2 regions of the Streptomyces sp. NPDC002734 genome follow, and region 2 is predicted to be linked to the other one. Evidence: riboswitches for the same ligand, from Rfam matches in the RefSeq annotation. Region 2 holds a riboswitch; the other holds the start of a gene.
What was found. A riboswitch is a leader RNA that binds a small molecule or an ion and turns the genes downstream of it on or off. The one in region 2 is predicted to bind glycine.

Region 1 (10,242 bases), on a different contig from region 2:
AGTTGATCTTCTTTGCCAGCTCGGCCGTGGAGAGGATCACGCCGCCGCGCGGGCCGCCGAGCGTCTTGTGCGTCGTGGTGGTGACGACGTGCGCGTGCGGGACCGGGCTGGGGTGCAGGCCCGCGGCCGCCAGGCCCGCGAAGTGCGACATGTCGACCATCAGGTACGCGCCGACCTCGTCCGCGATCCGGCGGAACGCGGCGAAGTCCAGCTGACGCGGGTAGGCGGACCAGCCGGCGATGATCAGCTTCGGCTGCGACTCCTTGGCCAGGCGCTCGACCTCGGCCATGTCGACCTGACCGTCCTCGCCGACGTGGTACGGGACCACCTCGTAGAGCCGGCCGGAGAAGTTGATCTTCATGCCGTGGGTCAGGTGCCCGCCGTGGGCCAGGTTGAGGCCCATGATCGTGTCGCCCGGCTTCAGCAGCGCGTGCATCACGGCGGCGTTGGCCTGGGCCCCCGAGTGGGGCTGCACGTTGGCGTGCTCCGCGCCGAAGAGCTCCTTGAGGCGGTCGATCGCGATCTGCTCGATCACGTCGACGTGCTCGCAGCCGCCGTAGTAGCGGCGGCCGGGGTAGCCCTCGGCGTACTTGTTCGTCAGCACCGAGCCCTGGGCCTCCATGACGGCGACCGGAGCGAAGTTCTCCGACGCGATCATCTCGAGGGTGGACTGCTGGCGCGCCAGCTCGGCGTCGATCGCCGCGGCGACGTCGGGGTCGAGCTGGTGCAGGGGAGTGTTCAGGGTCGACATCAGGCTCAGTTCCCGGCGAACTCGGTGTACTCGTCGGCCGTCAGCAGGTCGGTCGGGTCCTCGGAGAGGCGGACCTTGAAGAGCCAGCCGCCCTCGAAGGGCTCCGAGTTCACCAGGGACGGGTCGTTGACGACGTCCTCGTTGATCTCGGTGACCTCGCCGGAGACCGGCGAGTACAGGTCGGAGACCGACTTGGTCGACTCCAGCTCGCCGCAGGTCTCGCCCTCGGAGACGGACTCGCCGACCTCGGGAAGCTGGGCGTAGACGACGTCACCGAGGGCGTCGGCCGCGAACTTGGTGATGCCGATGGTGGCGACGCCGTCCTCGACGGGCGAGAGCCACTCGTGCTCCTTGCTGTAGCGCAGGTCCGTGGGGTTGCTCATGGCAGAGATTCTCCTGTACGCGGGGAGTTTCCGAAGGGTCCGGAAGAACCGGGAAAGGAAGGAACGGGGGGTGTCGGACGGGTGTGTCGGACGGGGTGTGCGACGAGAAGGGGTTACTTCTGTCGCTTGTAGAACGGCAGGGCCACGACCTCGTACGGCTCGTGGGTGCCCCGGATGTCGACGCCCACGCCGGCCGTGCCGGCACCGGCGTACGCCGCGTCCACGTAGGCCATCGCGATGGGCCTGCCCAGGGTGGGGGAGGGGGCGCCGGAGGTGACCTCGCCGATCACCTCGCCGCCCGCGACCACGGAGTAGCCCGCACGGGGGACCCGGCGGCCCTCGGCGATCAGGCCGACCAGCTTGCGCGGCGGCTTCTGCTCCGCGCGGGCCGCGGCCGCGGCCAGCGCCTCGCGGCCCACGAAGTCGCCCTCCTTCTCGAACTTCACGACCCGGCCGAGCCCGGCGTCGAAGGGCGTGAGCGAGGTGGAGAGCTCGTGGCCGTACAGCGGCATGCCGGCCTCCAGGCGCAGGGTGTCCCGGCAGGACAGGCCGCAGGGGATCAGGCCCGCGGGGGCGCCCGCCTCGGTCAGCGCCAGCCACACCTTCTCGGCGTGCTCGGGGGCGGTGAACAGCTCGAAGCCGTCCTCGCCGGTGTACCCCGTGCGGGCGATCAGCGCCGGTACGCCGGCCACGGTGCCCGGCAGGCCGGCGTAGTACTTCAGGCCGTCGAGGTCGGCGTCGGTCAGGGAGGCCAGGATGCCGGGGGAGGCGGGGCCCTGGACGGCGATCAGGGCGTAGGCGTCGCGGTCGTCGCGCACCTCGGCGTCGAAACCCGCCGCCCGCTCGGTGAGCGCGTCCAGGACGACCTGGGCGTTGGAGGCGTTGGCCACGACCATGAAGACCGGGGAGCCGTCCTCGGCGTCGGCGAGGCGGTAGACGATCAGGTCGTCGAGGATGCCGCCGTCCTCCTGGCAGATCATCGTGTAGCGCGCGCGGCCGGCGCCGACGGTGGCGATGTTGCCGACCAGGGCGAAGTTCAGCAGCTCGGCCGCCTGCGGCCCGGTGACCGTGATCTCACCCATGTGCGAGAGGTCGAAGAGGCCGGCGCCGGTGCGCACGGCGTTGTGCTCGTCGCGCTCGGAGCCGTACCGCAGCGGCATGTCCCAGCCGGCGAAGTCGGTCATGGTGGCGCCGAGCGAACGGTGCACGGCGTCGAGCGCGGTGTGGCGGAGGTCGGAACTGCTCATGGGCGGACTCCCGGTACGGGCGAGGACATGACGGTGGAGTGTTCCTCCCCATCTGTCATCGGAACCTGAGAGGTTCGCCATGAACGCCGGACGGGATGACGGTCCGGGGCCAGAGCTTGCACCGTGGGTGGGACCGCCACGGGGGGCGGACCGCTTTTCAGATGTGCCTCGCCCGCGCGGTGACTGGGCCTGAGAGATTCAAGGGAGGGACTTGCTCCTTCGGCGCCCGGGCCGACGCCACGTCCGAGAAGACGTGGGTCCGGTCCCCGGGACTCTCCCGCGCGGATTCAAGCGGCCGGTATGCAGTTGACCCGCACATCATCGCACGGCCTTCCGGGGCCCTGGCGGACCCCCGTGTGTTGCGGGACTGTGGCGGGAACCGGGCGTAAATGAGACGACCGCGCATTACCTTCTCTTTACACTCGAGGGGGATGCTCCAGGTCCCGAACCTGAGGGGGAGGACGACCACGTGAAGAGGACGATCGCCGGCGCCGCGTACGCCGTGCCCGTGACCGGCCCCGGGGCGCGCCACCGGGCGCGCTCCTGGGCGGGCGAGCGGACGCGGACCGGGCGGGTGCGGGCCGAGGGCGCGGACCAGCCGGCGCGCTGCGCGGCGGGGGAGACGGCCGGGGGAAGGGTCCGCGACCTGCGCGGCGGGCCCGGCGGCGTGGCCGGAGAGCAATTGACCTTCGGGGCGCACGACGTGGTGGTGGTCACCGGGCTGCCGGGCAGCGGCAAGTCGACCATGATGCGGCGGGTCGTCGGGGAGGACGCCGTACGGGTCGACAGCCAGGACACCCGGGACCGCTGGGACGCACGGATGCCCCGCTCGCTGCCCTACGCCGTCTATCGGCCGCTGGTGCGGCTCGACCACTACGCGGGCCTGCGGCGCGCCCTGCGCGGCCCGCGCCCGGTGGTGGTGCACGACTGCGGCACCCAGCGCTGGGTCCGCTCCTGGCTGGGACGTGCGGCACGGCGGCGCGGCGGGGCGATGCGCCTGGTGCTGCTCGACGTCAGCGCGGGCGAGGCCCTTCAGGGACAGCGGGCGCGGGGGCGCGGCGTCTCCCGGTACGCCTTCGCCCGGCACCGCAGGGCGGTCGGGCAGCTGCTCGCCGACGTGCGGGACCGGGGGCTGCTGCCGCGGGACTGCGGCTCGGCGGTGCTGCTGGACCGCTCCGCCGCGCGCTCGCTGCGAGGCATCGGGTTCGCCCCCGAACGGCCCGCGGCCGTCCCGTAGTCTGACGAACCGCAGTCCGGCCGGCCGTGGCGGGACGGACCGCGACGACGGCAGCGGACAGCGCAGAACCCCAGGCGGTAGGCATGAACTTCGCGGCGGACGAACAGGCCCGTGCGGGCGGATGGCCCGGCAACGAGCTGGAGGAGGTGCTGACGGCCTCGGCGGCCGCCCCGGCGTCCCCGGCCACCGGCGCCAGGGTCCTCGAGGTGCTCACCCGCAGCTTCGTGTGGATCCCGCTGCCCGAGGGCGGCGGCCGCGACAGCGTCAGCCTCGACCTGCCCACCGTCGACCTGGGCGGCCAGACCTTCGTGCCGGTCTTCAGCTCCCAGGAGCAGTTCCAGCGCGTGGTCGGCTCCCACATGTCGTTCACCATCGCCCCGGTCGTGGAGTTCGCCCGCGGCCTGCCGCCCGAGGTCGGCATCGTCGTCAACCCGGACGGCGCGGTGGGGCTGCCGCTGACGCCGGAGGCGGTCGCCGAACTGTGCCGCGCCGCCGGACCCGGCGCCGGCAGCGGCGGCCGGGTCCGCCTCCGGGAGCCGGACTGGCAGGAGGACCCGGTCGACTTCCTGCGCGCCGCCTCCGAGGAGTTCGCCGCCCTCGGGGTGGTCGCGAGCGCCCGCCGCTGCCTGGCCGCGGTCGAGACGGCGGAGCCCGCGCTGTTCGTCGGCGTCGAACTCACCACCTGGGACGCCCCCTCCGGCGACGCCCGCGCCCTGCCGCTGGAGGCGCTGGGCCGCGCCCTGGGCCGCCACCCGGTGCCCTGGCCCGTCAACCTGGTGCTGCTGGACGCCGTGCCGGACCCGGTCTGCGACTACCTGCGCACCAAGGTGCGGCCGTTCTTCGGCGCCCTGTGACCGGGCGCCCTCACGGGGCAAATCGCCCGGGACCTCACGGCTCGGTCAAGGTGGTGTCTCTCAGCCCGCTTAAGCTGGTTTCATAATCCCGGTCGAACACTCGCTGTCGGACATCGATGGGGCGTAACCAATGTCTTCGCGAAGGGCTGGTTGAGGTGAGCGCGTCGGGCACGGCCGCCGCCGGGCAGGTGGAGCAGATGCTGCGCCAGGTGACGCCCGGGCGCTATGACGCCTACGAGGCGCTGCTGCGCGCCCTCGCGAACCCGTCCGCCGGCCGGCTGTGGATGCTGCTGTGGCAGGGCCGGTCCGGCGCCCCCGACGCGCGTTACGGGAGCATGGAGGTCGACGGGTACTTCTACGTCCCCTGTGTGACCTCCGACCAGGAGCTGTCCGCCAGCGGCTGGACGCGCGGCTACGAGGTGACCGACGCCCTCGAGGCGGCCCGCGGCCTCTACCCCGACCACCACGGCCTGTGGCTCAACCCGCACGCCCCCGGCGGCGGGGTCGGCATCCCGTGGCTGGACCTGCGCCGGATCGTCGCCGGCCTCGACCGTCAGCCGGCCGGGCCGCTGCGGCTGTCCGAACCGGCCATCGAGGTACCGCAGTTCTACGCCCTGCTGGTCCAGAACGCCCACCGCACCCCGGCGGTGCGGGCGCTGCGCCGCGCCTGGGTGCAGCCGGCGCTCGGCGCGCCCTACCTGGCCGTCGGCCTCGACGTGTACGAGACGTCGCCGGCGGCGGTGGAGTCGGTGCGGGCGATGATGAGCCAGTCGGTCGGCGTGGTGCCGGACGGGCTGGCCGTCTCCACGGTGGCCATGGCCGACGAACACGACCCGGTCGCGCTCTGGATGCGGGCCAACGCCCGTCCCTTCTACGACCGCGAGGCCCACGGGCCGGCCGGCTCGGGCCGCGGAGGGTACGGCTACCCGGCCGTGCGCTGACTCCTTCCTCTCCCCTCGCTGCACCGTTCGACGCCCGTCGGTGTCGCCGTCGTCCGTCGCGACCCGCCTCGGGCGTCTGCCGTGAGACAGCCGGGTGTTCGGCCCGGCGCCCGCACCGCCGGCCCCCGCGGCCGGGCGACGCCCGGCAACCCGCGCGCACGGCCGGGGAACCCGCACGTTCGTGCAGCTCGCGGGCGACATCCCGGACGTTTCCATCGTGTAACGGGGCCCCTGAACGGGCCACCGCTACAGGCGATTTGCCGGGTTCGTCAGTTGTTCAGATCTCAGCTAGGTATCACCACTATGCGGACTGTTCTCCTCGCGTAGAGCCCTGAGTAATGTTCGATCGGTCAGCAGGCACCCACCAGTGAACCCCGGAGTGGCCCCGTATGCGCATAGTCAAATCCCGCGTCGCTCGGGCGATAACGGCCGCCTTGGCGGTCGGAATGATCGCGTCGGCGTGCACCAGCGAGCGCGACAATGAAGGCTCCGGCGACGGCGCCAAGGACACCTTCGTCTTCGGCGCCCCGGGCGACCCGAGCTCGCTCGACCCGGCGCTCGCCAGCGACGGCGAGACGTTCCGTGTGACCCGCCAGGCCTTCGAGGCCCTGCTGGAGCACGAGTCCGGCGGCAGCAAGCTGGTGGGCGGCCTGGCGGAGACCTGGGAGAGCAACCCCGAGGGCACCGTCTGGACCTTCAACCTCCGCAAGGGCGTGAAGTTCCACGACGGCGAGGCGTTCAACGCCGCCGCGGTGTGCGCCAACTACGACCACTGGTTCAACTGGGCCGGCACCTACCAGTCCAGCGCGGTGTCCTACTACTGGCAGACCGTCATGGGCGGCTTCGCCAAGAACGAGGACAAGGAGGCCCCCGAGGCCAACTACAAGTCCTGCACCGCGAAGGACGAGAACACCGCCGTCATCGAGGTGAAGAAGCCGACCGCCAACCTCCCCGGCGGCTTCTCGCTGAACGCCCTGGCGATCCACTCGCCGAAGGCGATCAAGGAGTACGAGAAGCAGGACGCGACCGCCAAGGGCGACGCGATCACGTACCCCGAGTACAGCCAGAAGGCCGGCACGGTCGCCGGTACCGGCCCGTACAAGATCAAGGGCTGGAACAAGGGCAACAAGGAAGTCACCCTCGAGCGTTTCGACGACTACTGGGGCGACAAGGCCAAGGTCAAGAACATCGTCATCCGTACGCTGGACACCGAGGAGGGCCGCCGCCAGGCGCTCCAGGCCGGTGACATCGACGGCTACGACCTGGTCGCGCCCGCGGACGTGAAGACCCTCGAGAAGGAGGGCTACCAGGTCCCGACCCGTGGCGTCTTCAACCTCTTCTACGTGGGCATGTCCCAGGGGGCCGACCCGGCCCTGAAGAAGAAGGAGGTCCGCCAGGCGATCGCGCACGCCATCGACCGCGAGAACCTGGTCGCCACCCAGCTGCCCGAGGGCGGCAAGGTCGCCACGCAGTTCATGCCCGACACCATCGCGGGCTACTCGGACAAGGTCAAGCAGTACCCGTTCGACACCGCCAAGGCCAAGGACCTGCTGAAGAAGGCCGGGGAGGAGAAGCTCAAGATCGAGTTCTGCTACCCGACCGAGGTCACCCGCCCGTACATGCCTGCCCCGCAGGACCTGTTCGAGCTGATGAAGGCCGACCTGGAGAAGGCCGGCATCACCGTCACCCCGAAGCCGATGAAGTGGGCCCCGGACTACCTGGACGCCACCGAGGCCGGTTCCTGCGCGCTGCACATGCTCGGCTGGACCGGTGACTTCAACGACGGCTTCAACTTCATCGGCACCTGGTTCGCCGAGTACGACAAGCAGTGGGGCTTCAAGGACAAGAAGCTCTTCGAGACCGTCAACGCCGGTTCCACGCTGACCGGTGACGAGCGCACCGAGGCCTACAAGAAGGCCAACGAGGCGATCATGGAGTACCTGCCGGGTCTCCCCGTCTCCTCGTCGCCCCCGGCCATCGCGTTCGGCAAGAACGTCGTCCCGCCGAAGGTGTCGCCGCTGACGCAGGAGAACTTCGCCGAGGTCTCCTTCAAGTAAGCCGCGGTACCCAGGCACCGCATCCCCGCTCCGCCCGGCCGCCGCACCCAAGGCGGCCGGGCGGACGCGTCCATCAGGCAACACGTACGTCAGAAAGGGGCATGCGCGGTGCTGCGTCTCGTCGCACGAAGACTGCTCCAGCTCATACCCACGCTGCTGGGCCTGTCGGTCCTGCTCTTCATCTGGCTCAACCGGCTTCCCGGCGGCCCCGCCTCAGCGATCCTGGGCGAGCGCGCGACCGATGCCGAGGTCGCGAGAATCAACCGGCTGCTGGGCCTCGACCAGCCGCTCTACGTCCAGTACTGGCGCTTCCTCAAGCGCATCGTGGAACTGGACCTGGGCACCTCGGTGCAGACCGGACAGCCGGTGTGGGACGAGTTCACCCTCCGCTTCCCGGCCACCGTCGAACTGTCGCTGCTGGCCATGCTGATCGCCGTCGCGGTCGGCGTTCCGCTGGGCTACCTCGCCGCCAAGCGGCGCGGCGGATGGCTGGACGTCAGCGCGGTCTCCGGCTCGCTGATCGGCATCTGCATCCCCGTCTTCTTCCTGGCCCTGCTGCTCAAGCAGGTCTTCGCCGTCCACCTGGGCTGGTTCCCCAGCTACGGCCGCCTCTCCACGGGCCTGAACGCCACCGACGTGACCGGGTTCGCCACCCTCGACGGCCTCCTCACCGGTGAGTTCGACGCCACCTGGGACGCGATCATGCACCTGGTGCTGCCCGCGCTGGCGCTCGCCTCCATCCCGCTCGCCGTGATCGTGCGCATGACCCGGGCCAGCGTCCTGGAGGTGCTCGGCGAGGACTACGTCCGCACCGCCGAGTCCAAGGGCCTGCACCCGAAGGTGGTGCGCGGCCGGCACGTGCTGCGCAACGCCATGCTGCCGGTCATCACCGCGGGCGGCCTGCTCACCGGCTCCCTGCTCTCGGGCGCCGTGCTGACCGAGACCGTCTTCTCCTTCAACGGCATCGGCCAGTTCATCCGCACCGCCATCGACGGCCGTGACTACCCCGTCCTGGTCGGCTTCATCATGTTCATCGCGATGACGTACGTCCTGATCAACCTGCTGGTGGACCTGGCGTACAGCCTCATCGATCCGAGAGTGCGGGTGCACTGACCGTGAGTATGACCAAGACCGAGAAGATCCAGCGGCTCGCGGAGCTCACCGCCCGGGACGAGACCACCAGCGGCGCCAGCCTCTGGAAGGAGGCGCTGCGCCGGCTGCGGGGCAGCAAGATGGCGCTCATCGGCGGCGCGATCATCCTGCTCTTCCTGATCGTCGCCGTGGTCGGCCCGTGGGTCGCCCCGTTCTCGCCCACCGCGCAGACCTGGCGCAGTGAGGTCTTCCCCAACCAGGGCAAGTTCGTCAACCCGCGCGCCGAGAACTGGTTCGGTCTCGACCACCTGGGCCGCGACCTGTTCTCGCGCTTCCTGGTCGGGGCGCGGCAGACCCTGCTGGTCGGTGTCGTCTCCACGCTGATCGGCCTGATCGTCGGCGCGATCATCGGCGGGGTCTCCGGCGCCGCGGCCACGCTCGGCGGGGACGCCGGCCGCCGCTTCGACTCGGTGATCATGCGCTTCATCGACATGATGCTGGCGCTGCCGTCGCTGCTGCTCGCCGTGTCCGTCGCCGCCGTGATGGGCCAGTCCCTGACCACGGTGATGATCGCGGTCGGCGTCGTGCAGGTGCCGATCTTCGCCCGGCTGCTGCGCGGCTCGATGCTCGCGCAGGGCGGCGCCGACTACGTGCTGGCCGCCCGTGCCCTCGGCATCCGCAAGCGCCGGATCGTGCTCACGCAGATCGTGCCGAACTCCCTGAGCCCGGTGATCGTGCAGACGACCCTCACCCTGGCCACCGCGATCATCGAGGCCGCCGCCCTGTCCTACCTGGGTCTCGGCAACCCCGACCCCGCGGTCCCCGAGTGGGGCGTGATGCTCTCGACGGCGCAGCGTTTCTTCGACAACGCGCCGCTCATGGCCGTCTTCCCGGCCGTCGGCATCATCATCACCGCCCTCGGCTTCACCCTGCTCGGTGAGTCCATGCGGGAAGCCCTCGACCCGAAGCTGCGAGGCTGAACCACCATGCCACTTCTCTCAGTCGACGAACTGACGGTCACGTTCACCGGAGCGCACGGCCGCAGGACGAACCGCGCGGTCGACGGCGTCTCCTTCCAGGTCGACCAGGGTCAGGTCGTGGGCCTGGTGGGCGAGTCCGGCTGCGGCAAGTCGGTCACCTCGCTCGCCCTGATGGGCCTGCTGCCCTCCAAGGGCGTCGAGCTGGGCGGCCGCGCCGACCTCGACGGCGACAACCTGCTCACCATGAGCCGCGGCAAGCTGCGCGACCTGCGCGGCCGGCGGATGGCCATGATCTTCCAGGACCCGCTGTCCTCGCTGAACCCGGTGATCCCGATCGGCGTGCAGGTCACCGAGATCCTGGAGCGGCACCGCGGCCTGAAGGGCGAGGCGGCCCGCAAGCGCGCCGCCGAGCTGCTCGACCGGGTCGGCATCCCCGATCCGACCCGGCGGCTCAAGGAGTTCCCGCACCAGCTGTCCGGCGGCATGCGGCAGCGCGCCATGATCGCCATGGCCGTCGCCTGCGCCCCCGAGCTGCTGATCGCCGACGAGCCGACCACCGCGCTCGACGTGACCATCCAGGCGCAGATCCTGGAACTGCTCAAGGAACTGGTCGACCAGGAGGGCACCGCCCTGCTGATGATCACCCACGACCTGGGCGTGGTCGCCGGCCTGTGCGACCAGGTCAACGTGCTCTACGCGG
Region 2 (10,242 bases):
CGGGCCGGGTCAGCGACCCGACGAAGCTGATGACCGCCGCCACGCCGCTGGCACCGAGGGAGACGGCGAGCACCAGCAACGTCTCGTCCCGCAGCATCCGCCGCGGCACCGCCTCGACCACGATCCCGGGCCCCGTCCCCGTCGTCCCCGTCACCCGCGCCTCCGTCCGCACGCACCACAGGCCCCACAGCTTGCCAGAGCCCCGACGACACGCCGACGCGCCGCCCCCCTGACGCGGCCCGGGGGCGGCGTCAGGGGGGCGGCGCGTGGGTGGCGCGACGGCTGGGCGGCGCGGCCTGTGACCGGCGCGGCGCGGGTGGGCGGCGCGGGTGGGACCTACCCCTCCCCGGGCTCCGGCAGGCCCAGCGGCCAGGTGTGGACCGGCTCTCCCTCCCACTGGAGCTGCGCGTACCGGCGGGTCATCGCGGCCAGCGCCTCCTGCCGCGACATCCCGCGCTCGAGGGCCGTGTGGAAGACCGCCGCCTGCCAGGAGGCGCCGTTCACCCTCCGGCGGCACCGTTCCTCGATCACGCCGAGGTACAGCTCGCGGTCGGCCGGTTCGATCCCCCATGCCTCGAGACCCGCGTGCGCCAGCGGCAGCAGCTCCTCGAGCACCAGGGTGACCGCCTCGACCTGCTGCGTGCCGCCCATGCGGCCCCGCCGCGGCCACTCGAACCGCGCGTCGATCCCGTAGCGGCAGGCCGCCTCGAAGTTGGCCGCCGCCGACTCGAACGGCAGTCGCGTCCACACCGGACGCGACTCCTCGGCGAGGGCGCGCACCAGCCCGTAGTAGAAGGCGGCGTTGGCCACCACGTCGATCACCGTCGGCCCGGCCGGCAGCACCCGGTTCTCCACCCGCAGGTGCGCCGTCCCGTCCGCGACGTCGTACACCGGCCGGTTCCACCGGTACACCGTGCCGTTGTGCAGCACCATCTCGCCGAGCTTGGGCGTGCCCCCGGCGTCGAGCACCTCCATCGGGTCCTCGTCGTCCATGATCGGCAGCAGCGCCGGGAAGTACGTCAGGTTCTCCTCGAACAGGTCGACCGCCGAGGAGACCCACCGTTCGCCGAACCAGGTCCGCGGCCGCACGCCCTGCGCCTGGAGCTCCGGCGGCCGGGTGTCCGTCGACTGCTGGAACAGCGGCGGCCGCGACTCCCGCCACAGCTCCTTGCCGAACAGGAACGGCGAGTTGGCGCCCACCGCGATCTGCGCCGCGGAGATCGCCTGCGCCGCGTTCCACACGTCGGGGAACCGCTCGGGCGTCACCTGCAGATGCAGCTGCACCGAGGTGCAGGCGGCCTCCGGAGTGATGGAACGCGCCGTGGTGGTGAGCTTCTCGACCCCGTCGATCTCGAGCGCGAAGTCCTCCCCGCGCGCGGAGACGATCTGGTCGTTGAGGAGCGTGTAACGATCGACGTCGGAAATGTTGGCGGAGATGAGATCGTCCCGCTCGAGCGTCGGCAGGATGCCGATCATCACGATCCCGGCGTCCACCTCCCCCGCCTTTCGATGGGCATATGCCAATGATGTCCGCAGCTCCTCCGCGAGCTGGTCGAATACCTGCCCGCCGAGCCGGTGCGGTTCGATGTTGACCTCGAGGTTGAACATCGCGAGTTCGGTCTGGAAATCACGGCTGGCGATCCGTTCCAGCACCTCCGCATTCATCATTCGCGGCATGCCGTCGGATCCCGCGAGATTGAGTTCGATCTCCAGACCCATGAGATTCTTGGGCCGGTCGAACTGCCTCTCCTTCAGCAACCGCTCGAGACCCGCCAGGCACCGCTGGAGCTTGTCCCGGTAGCGCTGGCGATCGGACAGGTCGAACGACCCTGCCTCGACCTTCTCCCCCATCGCAGCGTCCTCCTCGGATGGGTGGCCGCCTGTGCGGCCGGTGTCCGTCTGTCTGTCGCCCGGGTCTTCGTCCGGTCCGCAACTGATGATGCCCGCCCTGGCCGATCGATAACGTCCCCATGAGGACCCGCCGACCGTTAGGCTGACCTCCAGCGCCATTCGGCACATTCGCTCGGCATGCGCCGGGCCTTGGTTTCCGGCGTTCCGCGCACCCGGGAAAACGCCGTCGAAAACCGGCCGACCCCGCTTCGGGCGTCGCCCGAGGTCACCCCGTGGAAGCATCCTGGAAATCGGAACATAACGCGACGGATTTCCGGCGCGAACAATACTTGCCGTTCACATGGAAAACAGCTAGCGGAAACACCCCGTGAACACGGGTCGTATAAACTGCGCAAACGAGGCGGAGAAGCACGTGCGCCCACGATCGGGCGCCCCGTCACCGAAGGTGACATCGGGCCGGCCCGGTCCGGGTGATCCGACCGGTCCGGCGCGGCTCTCCGACCCCCTCGAGCTGGCAGCAGACAGCGCCCGCCCCACCCCTCGCCCGCGCGCCACCGTGCCTGTCGAAAGAGAGGCGACCCACCATGCCGCTGCATGTCCCTCCGGCACCGCCCGCCGCCCTGCGCACCGTACTGGCGGCCCTCGGCACCCCCGCCGCCGTCCGTGATCCCCGAACGCCGTCCCTGCGCGGCGCCCAGGGGCCCCTCAACCCCGAACTGCCGTTGCCGGTCCATGTCCTGGACAGAATCACGGCGGACGGGACGCCCGTCGTCCGGCTCGCCGGGTGGCGGTTCCTGATCCGCTCCGGCGACCACGCCGTGGCCGCCGCGGAGACCGTGGAGACGGCCGAGGGCTGGGCCTTCTCCCACTTCTTCGAGGGCCCCTACGTCACGTCCACCGAACGCGCGCTGCGTCAGGCCGAGGAGGCGGGACAGCCGTACCAGCCCCGCCTGCTGTCCGTACCGGGCCTGTACATGTTGACGCTCTGGCTCCACGCGGACCCCGAGGCGGACGCCGCGGCCGGGCTGCCCGACGCCCTGGACCTGCTGATCCCGCTGGCCCCGGCCCCGCCGGGGATCGCCAGCCACCGCCCGCACCGGGTCGCGGAACTGCTGCCGCTGCTCACCCGCCGGGTGGGCCCGGCGGGCCCGCCGCCGGTCCTGCGCCCGGCCGCCTGAGCGTCGTCCACCGCCGCGCGCCGAGCCCCCACGGCCCCCGTGCCGTGGGGGCTCGGCGCGTGCCGGGCCCGAAGTGACCAGACCCGTACCACCCGTTGGAACCACCCGGAAGATCTCCGCACTTGGCACGAACCGGCCGCACGGGTGGTGCGTCCTGAACCGATGAGGGGGCGTACCGCGAAAACCCTGCGGAACGCCCGCCGTGAGCGCGAAACTTGTCCGCACGACGTCATACGGGGGGCGGCCGTGAACAGCCGTGACAGGAAAGCCGAAGCGTCCACCACAGAACGAGAGAACCCGACCATGTGCCAGCACCAGCCGCCGTGCCCGACAGCCGACTCCCCCGACCGGGAATCCGCCCGTCTCGTGGCGCACCACCCCGAGCAGGGCTGGAGCCTGCTGTGCAACGGAGTCGTGCTGTTCGAGGACACCGGGGAGCTCCTGCCGGACGGCCGCGTCATCGCGCCGCACCGGTTCGCCACCGCGGTCTGAGCCCGGCCGGGAAAGCGGGAGGGCCGGTGGCGGCGCCGTAGCACCGCCACCGGCCCTGACCCCGCGCGGCTCGGCGCCGCGCGGGAGGGGACAGCCGGTCCCTCAGTTGTCGTACGCGTCCAGCGGCGGGCAGGAGCAGACCAGGTTCCGGTCACCGAAGGCCTGGTCGATGCGCCGCACCGGCGGCCAGTACTTGTCCGGCATGGAGACGCCGCCCGGGAAGACGGCCGTCTCCCGCTCGTAGGCGTGCGTCCACTCGCCGGCCAGCGTGGCCGCGGTGTGCGGCGCGTTGCGCAGCGGGTTGTCCTCGGCCGGCCACTCGCCGGCGCCGACCTTCTCGATCTCCGCGCGGATGGCGATCATCGCTTCGACGAAGCGGTCGAGCTCGGCGAGGTCCTCGGACTCGGTCGGCTCGATCATCAGCGTGCCGGCGACCGGGAACGACATCGTCGGGGCGTGGAAGCCGTAGTCGATGAGCCGCTTCGCCACGTCGTCGACCGTGACGCCGGTGGCCTTGGTCAGCGGGCGCAGGTCGATGATGCACTCGTGCGCCACCAGGCCGCCGGGGCCGGTGTAGAGCACCGGGTAGTGCGGCTCGAGCCGCTTGGCGACGTAGTTGGCCGCGAGGACCGCGACCTGGGTGGCGCGCTTGAGGCCCTCGCCGCCCATCAGGCGCACGTACGCCCAGGAGATGGGCAGGATGCCCGCGGAGCCGAACGGCGCCGCCGAGATCGGGCCGACGCCCGTCTCCGGACCGGCGGCCGGCTGGAGCGGGTGGTTCGGCAGGTACGGGGCGAGGTGCGCGCGCACGCCCACCGGGCCGACGCCGGGGCCGCCGCCGCCGTGCGGGATGCAGAAGGTCTTGTGCAGGTTGAGGTGCGAGACGTCGCCGCCGAAGTGACCGGGCTTGGCGAGCCCGACCAGCGCGTTGAGGTTGGCCCCGTCGACGTACACCTGGCCGCCGGCCTCGTGGACCTGGGCGCAGATGTCGGCCACGTGCTCCTCGAAGACGCCGTGCGTCGAGGGGTAGGTGATCATCAGCACCGACAGCTGGTCGCGATGCTTCTCGATCTTGGCCCGCAGGTCGTCGACGTCGATCTCGCCGTCGTCGGCGGTCTTCACCACGACGACCTTCATGCCCGCCATCACGGCGCTGGCGGCGTTGGTGCCGTGCGCGGAGGACGGGATCAGGCAGACGGTGCGGTCCAGGTCGCCGTTGGCCCGGTGGTAGCCGCGGACCGCGAGCAGACCGGCCAGCTCGCCCTGGGAGCCGGCGTTGGGCTGCAGGGAGACCTTGTCGTAGCCGGTGACCTCGGCGAGGCGCTCCTCCAGCTCGCGGATGAGCGACAGATAGCCCTCGGCCTGCTCGGCCGGGGCGAAGGGGTGCAGCGCGCCGAACTCGGGCCAGGTGACCGGCTCCATCTCGGTGGTGGCGTTGAGCTTCATGGTGCAGGAGCCCAGCGGGATCATGCCGCGGTCGAGCGCGTAGTCGCGGTCGGAGAGCCGGCGCAGGTAGCGCAGCATCGCCGTCTCGGAGCGGTGCTGGTGGAACACCGGGTGGGTGAGGTAGACGTCCGTGCGCAGCAGGTCCTCGGACAGGCCGTCGGCGGCCGTCCCGTCCAGCGCCTCGACGTCGCCCTCGACGCCGAAGGCGGCCCAGACGGCCTCCAGCTCGGCGCGGCCGGTGGTCTCGTCGCAGGCGGCGGAGAGGTGGTCGGCGTCGACCAGGCGGAGGTTGACGCCCCGCTCGCGGGCGGCGTCGACGATCTCGGCGGCCCGGCCCTCGACCCGCGCGGTGACGGTGTCGAACCATGCCTCGTTGACGATCTCCACCCCGCCGGCCTTCAGACCGGCGGCGAGGATGTCGGCGTACCGGTGGGTGCGCTCGGCGATGCCCTTGAGGCCGTCCGGGCCGTGGTAGACGGCGTACATGCCGGCCATCACGGCGAGCAGGACCTGCGCGGTGCAGATGTTGCTGGTGGCCTTCTCGCGGCGGATGTGCTGCTCGCGGGTCTGCAGCGCCAGCCGGTAGGCCTTGTTGCCGTCGGCGTCCTGCGAGACGCCGACGAGGCGGCCGGGCAGGTTGCGGGCGAACTGCTCACGGACGGCCATGTAGCCGGCGTGCGGGCCGCCGAAGCCCATCGGGACGCCGAAGCGCTGGGTGGTGCCGACGGCGATGTCCGCGCCGAGCTCGCCCGGCGAGGTCAGCAGGGTCAGCGCCAGCAGATCGGCGGCGACGGTGACGACGGCGCCGAGCTCGTGGGCCTGGTCGATCAGCGGCTTGATGTCGCGGACCGCGCCGGAGGCGCCGGGGTACTGGATCAGCACGCCGTTGATCTCGCGGCCGGCGACCTCGGCGGGGATGCCCTGGGAGAGGTCGGCGACGACGACCTCGACCCCGGTCGGCTCGGCGCGGGTCTCGATCACGGCCACGGTCTGCGGCAGCGCGTCGGCGTCGACCAGGAACAGGCCGTTCTTCTTCTTGCCGACCCGGCGCGACAGGGCCATGGCCTCGGCGGCCGCGGTGCCCTCGTCGAGCAGCGAGGCGCCGGAGGTGGGCAGACCAGTCAGGTCGGCGACCATGGTCTGGAAGTTGAGCAGCGCCTCGAGCCGCCCCTGGGAGATCTCCGGCTGATAGGGCGTGTACGCCGTGTACCAGGCCGGGTTCTCCATCACGTTGCGCAGGATCACCGGCGGGGTGAAGGTGCCGTGGTAGCCCAGGCCGATCATCGGGGCGAGGACCTGGTTGCGGTCGGCGAGCTCCCGCAGTTCGGCCAGCACCTCGGCCTCGGTGCGCGCGCCCGGCAGGTCGAGATCGTCGGCGTTCTTGATCACGTCGGGCACCGCGGCGGCGGTCAGCTCGTCGAGCGAGCCGTAGCCGACCTGCGCCAGCATCTTGGCGCGGGAGCCCTCGTCGGGGCCGATGTGACGCTGCTCGAAGGGGATGCCCTGCTCGAGGTGGGAGAGCGGGGTGCGAGGGGCAGTCATGGGCGGAGGCCTCCTGGTCTTGCGCGACCTTCGGGGGGCACCACGGCTGTGGGGTGCCCGACGGCCTCCCCCTCTGTCATCACGACCTGAGAGCTTCACCGGCCGCCCGAGGCGCCCGGCTTTCACCGTCGGTGAGAGCGGCGGACATCCGGAGGACCGGCACCGCTCTGCTTTCCAGAGTGACCTCGTCCGCGCGGTACGTGTGCCTGAGAGATTCCGGGGAGGATTTGCTCCTTCGGCGCCTCCGAAGACTCTCGGAGGACTCTCCCGCGCGGGGTCAGCAGCCACTGCCCAGCCTACCAGCGAGGCCGTGGAGTGGACTTTCGAGTGGCCGCCGCCCGGAAAGTGCACTTTGGTGGTCCCGACGGCTGTGCTGCGTCAGTGTGCTGCGACCAGAAGGAGGGAACGTGCGGACAGACATCGATCCCCGGAGCCTGATAGGCCGCAAGGCGTTCGACTGCGACGGCAACCGCATCGGCACGGTCGACGAGGTGTACCTCGACGACGCCACCGGTTCCCCCGAATGGGCGGCGGTGCGGACCGGGCTCTTCGGCCGCGACGTCTTCGTCCCGCTGGAGACGAGCGAACTGGTCGAGGGCGCGCTGCGCGTCCCCTACGGCCGCGCCCACATCAAGGACGCCCCCGGTTACGGGGTGGGCCGCCATCTCTCCCCCGAGCAGGAACTCTCCCTCTACCGCCACTACGGCTTCGACGTCGAGCCTCCCGCGGCGATCCCCGACCGCGACTTCGGCCACCTGCCCGACCAGGAGGACGCCTGATCCCCGTCGCCTCCCGGCAGGGCCGGGCCGGCGGGCCGCCGTCTCAGCCGGACGCCCCGTCGTCTCAGCCGGACGCTCCGTCGTCCTTGCCGCCACCGGCGGCCGCCGGGACCGGCTGCTCCGGGCTCGCCCCGGCCCCGGACGACGCGGCAGCGTCCTGAGCGCCGGCAGTCGCCGCGGGCTCCGCCTCGACCAGGGGCAACGGGTCGGCGGGCTCCAGCTCGGGGTCGTCGACAGCGAAGGTCCGTACCCTCCCGGGCGCCGGCGACGTGGGCGTCTCGAAGCGCACCGTGACGCGTCCCAGCCCGCTGCCCTGGACCCAGCCGTGTCCGTGCACCGCGTGCCGTACGTCGTGCCCGGCGGTCCACCGCGGCGCCGGCCGCTCGACCGACGGCTCCCGCCCGGGCGGCGACCGGTACGCCGCGTCGTCCGCGACGGCGGAACCGCCGGCCTTCCGCTGCCCTCCGGCGCCCTCCCCCGCGTGTGCCTCACGGGCAGCGGAGGCGGCCTGAGCGGCCTCGGCTGCCTGAGCGGCCTGGGCGGCTTGCGCGGCTTGGGCGAAGAGGTCCTCCTGCGTGAAGTCCGCGAGGCCCGAGACGCCGACCCCCAGCAGGCGCACCCCGCCGGTCGTGTCGACCCCCTCCAGCAGCCGCGCCGCCGCCTCCTGGACCACCGCGGCGTCGTCCGTCGGGCCGCGCAGGGTCTCCGAGCGGGTCAGCGTGGAGAAGTCGTAGCGCCGCACCTTCAGCTGGATGGTGCGCCCCGCGTGGCCGCCGTCGCGCAGCCTGCGCACGCAGCGGTCGGCGAGCCGCTGGACCTCCACCTGGATCCGCACCCGGTCGTGGATGTCCACGTCGTAGGTGTCCTCCACGGACACCGACTTGGTCTCCCGCTCGGCCACCACCGGCCGGGTGTCGAGGGCCAGCGCCATGGCGTACAGGCCCTGTCCGTGGGCCTTGCCCACCAGCCGCACCAGCTCGTCCTCACCGGCCTCGGCGAGCTCCCCCACGGTGGTGATGCCCGCGCGGCGCAGGTGGTCGCCGGTGGCGGGCCCCACGCCGGGCAGGGTCCGCACCGGCATCGGCGCCAGCAGCTCCCGCTCCGTCCCCGGTTCGATCAGCACCAGGCCGTCCGGCTTGGCCTCCTCGGAGGCGATCTTCGCCAGCATCTTCGACGCGGCGAGCCCCACCGATCCGGTGAGTCCGGTGACCTTGCGGATGTCCTCGCGCAGCCGCTCGCCCGCCCGCAGGGCGGACGCGGAGTCGTGGGCGACGCCGCCGGCCTCGAGGTCGACGAACGCCTCGTCGAGGCTGAGCGGCTCGACGAGCGGCGACAGGGCGCGAAGCAGCGCCATCACCTGGTCGCTGACCGAGCGGTACAGGGAGAAGCGCGGCGACAGGTACGCGGCGTTGGGCGCCAGCCTGCGCGCCTGGGCGGTGGGCATCGCGGAGCGCACCCCGAAGACGCGTGCCTCGTAGGAGGCGGTGGCCACCACGCCGCGCGGCCCCAGCCCGCCGACCACCACCGCCTTGCCGCGCAGGCTCGGCTTGGACGCCTGCTCCGCGGCGGCGAAGAAGGCGTCCATGTCGAGATGGAGAATCGTCGGCGCGGACCTCACACCTCCGATGGTGCCGCACACCACCGACAGTGCGGCCCACCGGCCGTGCGCGGCGAGGCTCCGACGGAGGCGGGCCGGGGCTTGGAGCGGCGGGCGTGCGGGGTCAGACCGCCCGGTTGCCGCGCCTGCGCGCCAGCTCGTCGGCCGGGTTGTGACCGATCAACGTCTCCCCGGTGTCCACACGCTCGCCGTGCAGCTGCGAAAGCGCCTTCTCGACGTCCCGCCACACGACTCCGACCGCGATGCCGAAGATCCCCTGGCCGCCCTGGAGCAGCGCGTGCACCTCGTCCGGCGAGGTGCACTCGTAGACCGTGGCCCCGTCGCACATCAGCGTCATCCCCTCCAGGTCCCGGAACCCCTGCTCGCGCAGGTGCTGGACCGTGGTGCGGATGTTCTGCAGCGACACCCCGGTGTCGAGGAACCGCTTGACGATCTTCAGGACGACGACGTCCCGGAAGCTGTAGAGCCGCTGCGTCCCCGACCCGTGGGCCGGGCGCACGCTGGGCTCGACGAGCCCGGTGCGCGCCCAGTAGTCCAGCTGGCGGTAGGTGATCCCCGCGGCGGCGCAGGCCGTGGGCCCGCGGTATCCGACCTGCTCGGCCGTCGTCTGTGCCCCGTCCCGGCCGCCCGTCCCGGCCGCCGAGCGCTGCGGCGCGTAACCGGCCGCGTTGCCGTGGGGCCGATACGGACCGCTGCCGCCCGGGACACGTCCCGGGGAGCCGTCGGCCGTACCGTCGCCGCTGATTCTCACGCCGACCTCCGTCCTAGACCTGCCATCCAGACGGTAGGCAGTCGTCAGGGGTGCGTCAACGATCGCCACACTCGCCACGCCGAGTGATAATCACCCTGCGAGTGGTTTTCCGTGCCCCGTCTCGGGGAAAGGCTAGCCGAATGCGCTCCGCGCGGGCCGCAGGACGGCGGCACGCGTCCCGGGCAATTGCCGACGCGCCGGCCGCGAACGGCCGGCGCGTCCTGGGACTGCCTCTGATCGTGTGGTTCTGTCACTGGTTGCTGGTGCCGAAGTCCTCGGGAGAGATCTGGTCGAGGAACTCGCGGAACTTCTCCACCTCGTCCTCCTGCTCGTCCGGGATCGCGATGCCCGCGTCGTCGAGCACGCCGTCACTGCCGTAGATCGGCGTGCCGGTGCGCAGGGCGAGCGCTATGGCGTCGGACGGACGGGCGCTGACCTCCACGCCGCTGGCGAAGACCAGCTCGGCGAAGAAGACTCCCTCACGAAGGTCGGTGATCCGCACCTCGCTGAGCTCCTGGCCCACCGCCTCCAGCACGTCCTTGAACAGGTCGTGCGTGAGCGGCCGCGCGGGCACCATGCCCTGCT

Region 1: linked by a shared signal. The riboswitch ahead of gcvT (glycine cleavage system aminomethyltransferase GcvT) and the one ahead of gcvP (aminomethyl-transferring glycine dehydrogenase) in region 2 are both predicted to bind glycine.

The regions. Positions count from the first base shown of each region.
Region 1 is NZ_JBEOVU010000003.1:163,067-173,308, forward strand. Features, by position in the region: gene glyA (serine hydroxymethyltransferase) at 1-751, opposite strand, end outside; gene gcvH (glycine cleavage system protein GcvH) at 757-1,134, opposite strand; gene gcvT (glycine cleavage system aminomethyltransferase GcvT) at 1,248-2,381, opposite strand; glycine riboswitch at 2,549-2,671, opposite strand; gene ABT026_RS04060 (AAA family ATPase) at 2,956-3,618, shown strand; gene ABT026_RS04065 (enhanced serine sensitivity protein SseB) at 3,702-4,472, shown strand; gene ABT026_RS04070 (enhanced serine sensitivity protein SseB C-terminal domain-containing protein) at 4,628-5,413, shown strand; gene ABT026_RS04075 (ABC transporter substrate-binding protein) at 5,803-7,470, shown strand; gene ABT026_RS04080 (ABC transporter permease) at 7,579-8,583, shown strand; gene ABT026_RS04085 (ABC transporter permease) at 8,592-9,542, shown strand; gene ABT026_RS04090 (ABC transporter ATP-binding protein) at 9,549-10,242, shown strand, end outside.
Region 2 is NZ_JBEOVU010000047.1:22,850-33,091, forward strand. Features, by position in the region: gene ABT026_RS29760 (CPBP family intramembrane glutamic endopeptidase) at 1-97, opposite strand, end outside; gene ABT026_RS29765 (glutamate-cysteine ligase family protein) at 337-1,851, opposite strand; gene ABT026_RS29770 (hypothetical protein) at 2,436-3,029, shown strand; gene ABT026_RS29775 (DUF5999 family protein) at 3,333-3,521, shown strand; gene gcvP (aminomethyl-transferring glycine dehydrogenase) at 3,624-6,509, opposite strand; glycine riboswitch at 6,694-6,789, opposite strand; gene ABT026_RS29785 (PRC-barrel domain-containing protein) at 6,917-7,288, shown strand; gene ABT026_RS29790 (DNA polymerase IV) at 7,353-8,906, opposite strand; gene ABT026_RS29795 (MerR family transcriptional regulator) at 9,010-9,657, opposite strand; gene ABT026_RS29800 (bifunctional nuclease family protein) at 9,908-10,242, opposite strand, start outside.